2 regions of the Actinoplanes missouriensis 431 genome follow, and region 2 is predicted to be linked to the other one. Evidence: riboswitches for the same ligand, from Rfam matches in the RefSeq annotation. Region 2 holds a riboswitch; the other holds the start of a gene.
What was found. A riboswitch is a leader RNA that binds a small molecule or an ion and turns the genes downstream of it on or off. The one in region 2 is predicted to bind cyclic di-AMP.
Positions count from the first base shown of each region.

Region 1 (3,220 bases), 2.5 Mb from region 2:
GTTGCGTGCCCACGCGTGCAGCGGGTCGAGCCACTGCGGGCTCTCGAACGGCATCGGGCCGCCACCGTGCGAGAGGTAGAGGCTGGGCATCGGCCCGTCCTCGGGCGTCCAGGCACGGTGCGGGTCGGCCTGCTCGAGAGCGGCGACCCGCCGCAGGTGCGCGGCGAACGGGTGCTCGGCCGGAATACGGGCGTCGGCGATCGCGGTGGCTTCGCCGGGGCTGCTCGGGGTCACGGTCACTCCTGAGGGCGAATCTCTAATTGAACCTTCAACAACTCCCACCGTACGCCGTGAAGGTTGAATGTTCAATAAAAGTCCGCCAACTCCTCAGCCGGGGCCGATCCAGCCGCGTAGCTGCTGCGCGGCCTGAGCCGGGTCCATCGCCTGGATGGCGCGCTGCCGCTCCCGATCGTCACGGTGGGGCGCCGCGCTGATCGGTGCGACGGCGGTGGCGGCTACCGGCGAGGGCTGGAGCTGCGACTCGACGCGCAGCGGTTCCCGCCAGTCGGCCTGCACAGGGACCGCCCGGCTCCGCCTCCGCCGCCACCGCAGAGCAGCCAGCAGCATGACCCCGGCCAGCAGGAGAAGTGCCCCGGCGATGAGCAGCGCGGCGTGCGACTCGGTCTCCGGCTGGGCGACGGCGGCCGCCTCGGTGTGCATCGGCATGGCGGTGACCGTCACCCGGTCGCCGCGGCCGGCGTCGGCACCGGCCGCCACGCTGACCAGTTCACGGACTTGAGCCAGGTCGACCTTCGCCGCCGCGGTGTCGTCGACGAGGACGGCGACGGAGAGCCGGACGACGTCGCCGGGTGCCTGCCGGCGGGTCTCCCGCAGTTCGTCGAGCGCGGTGACCCGGGACTCGGTGCTGCTCTCGTACCGTGTGCCGCCGTTGCCGGCGGTGTAGGAGCGCGCGCTGATCCGCTCCGACAGGGCGCCGGTGGCCGGGTCCCAGGCGTGAGTGGTGCTGGAGGTGACGACCTGGTCGAGGTTCAGTTCGACGCTGGTGGTGACCGCCGAGCGGCCGGGGCCGAGGACGGCGTCCAGCATGCGCTGCAGGGAGCTGTCCAGCCGCTGCTGGAAGGCCACGCTGGCGGCGTCGGCGCCGAGCGCCGGCCGAGCGGTCGCCGGTCGTTGCGACACCGGGGATTCCGCGTACGCGGGAACGGCACTCCCCACCATGCAGGCGGCGAGGGTCAGGGCCAGGAGCGCCGCGACCGGCCTCCCGGCGCGCGCCGTCGCGGGCGAGTTCTGCACCGGCCTGCCTCCTCACGGATTCATCGGGCCTGACTCATCGCCCGGGAGCACGCCCAGTTGAGATGTCCGGCGGCGACCGATTCGCGTGTTCCCGTTCACAGATCAACACGACCTCAGCGTCACCGGGCATGAGCGTGGCGTACCGACAAACCTCGCAGCGGGCTTCCGAATCGGACATCGCCTCGCACCACGACCACTCTGTGTGAGCATCGGGGCGGAGGCGGACCGCTGCGGGCCGGGCTATCAAGGAGGGGCGGCGGGCACCTGCCCGCCGGTCGTGCCGACCGGACCACGCCGAGCCCTGCCCCGGTCCGGCGGCACGTGCCCGCATGACGAGTCATGAGGCATTCCGGGGCAGGGACGGGGGAACCACTATCGGTCCTCGACCGGCACGCCGCCCGCGGCGGCCGGAGAGTTGAGGACCTCGGGGTGAAGCCGCCGACGTGCGGCCGGGCATACCTTCGCGCCCGAATCCGACAGCTAACCTCGCAGGCGTGCCGGAGGGATTCCTTCACCGTGCGCGTACGCATCTCGAGCCGGCCCGCCCGTACGCTGGGAGCCGGCACCATCGCCCTGTCCGTGGGTCTCGGTCTTCTCACCGGCGGGGTCGGCACACCGCAGCCCGCCGTCGCCGCCCCGCAGACGACCGCGGTCGCCGCCACCTGGACGGTGTCGTCGGCCGGCGCGGTCACGAGCCGGGCCACCGTCAGCGCCTCCGCCAAGGCGAAAGCGGCCGGCAAGCGGGTCGTGTCCGAAGCGGCCCGGCACAAGGGCAAGAAGTACAAGTTCGGCGCTGCCGGGCCCAAGCGGTTCGACTGCTCCGGCTTCACGAAGTACGTCTACAAGAAAGCGGCAGGCAAGAAGCTGCCGCACAAGGCGAACTCGCAGCAGCGGTACGGCAAGGCCGTCGCCAAGTCCAAGAAGCGCCCGGGTGACCTGATCATCATCCGCAAGGGCACGCGCGGCACGCACGCCGGCATCTACGCCGGTGGCGGCAAGATGTGGTCGGCGCCGCGGACCGGCAAGACCGTCTCCAAGCAGAAGATCTGGAGCAAGAACTACGTGGTCCGGCGCCTGGTCTGACCCTGGCGCGACGCCGCCCGCACTCGCCGATCCGGCAGGTGCGGGCGGCGCGGCCGACAATAGGATTCGCCATCGGGCTCGGTCAATACTTTTTGTTTGCAGAAAAGTTGCAGTAGCACCTATCGCAAAGCGCGACCCGTTGACTCGTACATTAATTTCTCTCTATTCTCGCCAGGAAAGCGCTTTCCCCCCGCTAGAGGGCGCTGTCCATCCCCACATGAAGGTGAGAATTCGATGAGAAGAACGATCGCCGTCCGATGGCTGGCCGCGGCCGCCACCGCGGTCGCGAGCGCCGCGATCATGGTGGCGCTGCCGTCACCGCAGGCCCTCGCCGCCGACAACCTGAGCCTCGGCGCCGGCGCGGACGGCTCCAGCAAGGCCGGCGGCACCAGCTACGGCAACGTCCGCGACGGCAACACCGGCACCTACTGGTCGCCGGCGAGCGCGACCGGATACGTCTCAGTGAAGTGGAGCAGCGCCACCACGGTCTCCTCGGCCGTCATCAAGCAGGCCTCCGGCGGCGGCTCGATCAGCGCCTGGCGGGTGCTCAACGCCGACAGGAACAGCGTCCTGGCGTCCGGCAGCGGCAGCCCGAGCAGCATCACGTTCGCCGCGACGTCGCTGAAGAAGCTCACGTTCGAGATCACCAGCGCCTCCGCCGCGCCCCGGATCGCCGAGTTCGAGACGTACAACGGCGGCTCCACCCCGACCGGCAACCCGACCACCAGCCCCACCGCCGGCCCGAGCCCGACCAGCGGCACCGGCACGCCGACCGGCGCCTGGCCGTCCTCGGCCGGCAACGTGTCGATCAACGACACGATCACCGTCTCGGGCGTCTTCGACGGTGGCATGAAGACGTACTGCTGCATCGGTGACGGCTCAC
Region 1 is NC_017093.1:3,027,388-3,030,607, reverse strand. Features, by position in the region: gene AMIS_RS14180 (dioxygenase family protein) at 1-234, opposite strand, end outside; gene AMIS_RS14175 (flagellar M-ring protein FliF C-terminal domain-containing protein) at 328-1,254, opposite strand; cyclic di-AMP (ydaO/yuaA leader) riboswitch at 1,587-1,764, shown strand; gene AMIS_RS14170 (C40 family peptidase) at 1,771-2,337, shown strand; gene AMIS_RS14165 (pectate lyase) at 2,572-3,220, shown strand, end outside.
Region 1: another riboswitch for cyclic di-AMP. It lies ahead of AMIS_RS14170 (C40 family peptidase); the one in region 2 lies ahead of AMIS_RS02510 (LysM peptidoglycan-binding domain-containing protein).

Region 2 (3,220 bases):
TCGGCGGTCACCCTCCGAATCCTGCCCACAAAGACCCGGTTAGTGCTAGTCGCGATCGATATTTGGTCGGCTTGTCGATACCGCTCTTGACCAGCGCTCAAGAAAGTATGTGGCGTTTGCCGGATCTTCAGCCCGGTTCACACCTTACGTGCCGTGATCTCCATTCCGGCTGCTCGCAGACGGTCGACGAGCGCATCGCCGATCGCCGTCGCCGGGGTCAGCACACCTCCCTCCGATGCCGGCAGCTTGTCTCGGTCCAGCGCCAGAGCCAGTGCCGATTCCCCGAGCATCACCGCTGTCGCCGCGTAGCCCGGATCGCCCTTGGCCCGGAACCGCGACGTGTATCGCGCCCCACTGCTCGTCGTGGTGAAGATGTCGATCGTGAAGTGCCCGGACTGCTGACTCTGCTCGCTCGGCCCGTCACCGGGTTTCGGCAGCACCCGGTCCAGCACGAACCGGACCGGAGGCACCGTCAGGCCGAGAACCAGGCCGCCGAGCGCCACTTTCGTACCGAGGGCGAGCACCGGTGACAGCGGCGACGTGCCGACGCTCATCACCTCGCGGTAGCGGAAACGCCGTCCGTAGGCCCAGCCGCGCAACGCGTTGCTGCGCCGCACCACACGGGTGTTGTAGGACGCCATCACGAACGGCGCGAGGTGCCCCCGCAGCGACGGATCCACTTCGGAGGCCGGAAGTGTGATCATGTCTTCCTGGCGGCCGAGGTCGGGTTCGTCCTCACGGTCGGGACTCAGCGAGTACGGGCTGGCACCGATCCGCCGTAGCCCGCGATCCTTGGCCATCAGGTCGATCTGGTTGCGCATCGAGTCGATCGTGCCGCCGCTGATCCCCGCCCGGATGCTCGTCACCACCAGCGTGGTGTCGGTCAGCTCGCCGGCGCCGTCGGCCTGCACCAGCGAGTGCAGAACGTGGACCCCGATGTCGGACGGGATCGAGTCGAACCCGCAGGAGTGCACGATCCTCGCCCCGGTGCGCCGCGCCAGCTCGTGGTTCTCGTCGATGCTGTCCCGGGCGAACAGCACCTCCCCGGTCAGGTCGACATAGTCGGTGCCTGCCTCGGCGCACGCGTGGGCGAGCGCGCGGCCGTACTTCGCATAAGGACCGACGGTCGTGATGACCACTCTGGTGGAGGACGCCAGCGCGCCCAGGGCTGCGGCGTCGGAGGCGTCGGCGACCACGAGTGGCCAGTCCACGTTCAGCCGGGAACGGACGGATTCGAGCTTCTGCTGTGACCGTCCGGCGAGGGCGATCCGGGTGCCCGCCGGTGTGAATCCGGCCAGGTGCCGTGCGACGAGGACACCGACGAAACCGGTGGCGCCATACACGATCACGTCGAAGTCGCGCGCTTGATCGCTCATGGCTGCCGATTGTGCACCCTGGGTGGAGAGTGCGCAGCACATGACCATCCTCCTGGTAGGCGGGTCGGCAAAAATCTGCCGGGTTATCCATACAAGCTCGGATCAAAGGGTTAATTTGGTGTAACAGCTCCACCGGACTTGGATCCAGGCGTAAGCGCGCCCGATCGGTCCGTGGACATCCGTCGGCAGCCCGCCTGAGCGGGCACCGTGGCCGGAACGCCGAATCCTGCCGCCGACCACGGATCACAACTCGAAGGCATGGAGCGGGGGACCCACAAGTTCCTCGGCGCTCACGCGTCTTGGGGTGAAGCCGCACTACGCGGCCGGGCCACTCTGCCCGAACCCGACAGCTGACCTCGCAGGCGTGGAGGACAACTGAAATGGTGCAAATCCGAAAGCAGGTCCACCTGGCGTTCGGTGTAGCCGTCGCCGGCCTGGTCGGCACGGTTGGCCTTTTGGGGCCTGCCGCGCCTGCGCAGGCGGTGCCGTCCGACGTGAACTGGGACGCCATCGCCCGCTGCGAGTCCGGCGGCAACTGGCGCATCAACACGGGGAATGGGTATTACGGGGGCCTCCAGTTCAGCCGCGGCACATGGCGTGCCTACGGCGGTACGCGTTACGCCCGAACCGCGAACCGTGCCACGAAAGGTGAGCAGATCCGCGTGGCCGAGCGTGTGTTACGTGGACAGGGAATCCGCGCCTGGCCGCACTGCGGCAAGCGAGCCAGCGTCAAGGTGAGCCGCAAAGCGGTCCGCAAGTCGCCGGTCCGCGCCGTTCGTAAGGCAGCGGTCCGCGTGGTCCGAGAAACGCCGGCCCGGACGGTCCCCACATCAACAGTCCGGATCGTTCGTGAGGCGCCGACCCGTGTGGTGCGGACCGCGGCCGGTCGTAGTGCCGTGCTCCAGAGCGCGAACCTCGCGCCTGGATCGGGCACGCGGACCTACGTCGTCCGGAGAGGAGACACCCTCGCGCGCATCGCCAGCCGGCACCACGTCGCCGGAGGCTGGCGCGCCCTCTACCGCGTCAACGACGATGTCCTCAGCAGCCCGCACCGCCTTTTCGCCGGTCAGCGGATCAAGCTCTGAGTCGGCTCGGGAGACGCCGGGCGTCCCGGTCGGGGCGCCCGGAGAAGCTGTCACTCCGGCCGTGTGAATTCCGGCTGGTCGAGCACGCGCAGCCATGTGCCGTCCGGCTGGCGGCGGGCGACTTGGGCCCGTGCGCCTGAGCCGTCACTCGGGGGCGTCGACGTCAGCGCCAGATCGCCGCTGATCAGCGTGGGCAGCGGCGGCTCGGGCTCGAACTGGGGCATGCGCGGCAACAGGTCGGCCCACAACTTGCGGATCGCCTCGCGGCCACGCGTCTGGCTGCCCGGCGGGTAAGCCATCACGGCATCCTCCTCATACAACATGGCGAGCCCGTCGGCGTCCTTTGCGTTGGCACGCTCGACGAACAGCCTGGTCAGGTCCTCAGGTCGGTGCGCTTGCTCGGTCATGGCTTCAGCTTCCCGGAGGTGTGGCCACAAGTCCAACGCATAGTTCTTCTGGCAACCATTAGTATTAGTCATGGATCTGCGCCAGCTCGAGTACTTCGTCACGGTCGCCGAGACCGCCAACTTCACCCGCGCCGCCGAGCGCGTGCACATCACCCAGTCCGGTGTGAGCGCACAGATCAAAGCCCTGGAGCAGGAGCTCGGCACCAAGCTCTTCGAGCGTTCCGGCCGCGTCGCACGCCTCACCGACGCCGGTGAGGCGGCCCTCCGGCACGCTCGGGCGGCCCTCGACGCCGCGGCCGACCTCCGGGACGCGATCGACGACGTACACGGCCTGGTGCGGGGCCGGCTCGTG
Region 2 is NC_017093.1:534,360-537,579, forward strand. Features, by position in the region: gene AMIS_RS02500 (GNAT family N-acetyltransferase) at 1-11, opposite strand, end outside; gene AMIS_RS02505 (saccharopine dehydrogenase family protein) at 138-1,376, opposite strand; cyclic di-AMP (ydaO/yuaA leader) riboswitch at 1,584-1,756, shown strand; gene AMIS_RS02510 (LysM peptidoglycan-binding domain-containing protein) at 1,757-2,461, shown strand; gene AMIS_RS02515 (YybH family protein) at 2,512-2,868, opposite strand; gene AMIS_RS02520 (LysR family transcriptional regulator) at 2,939-3,220, shown strand, end outside.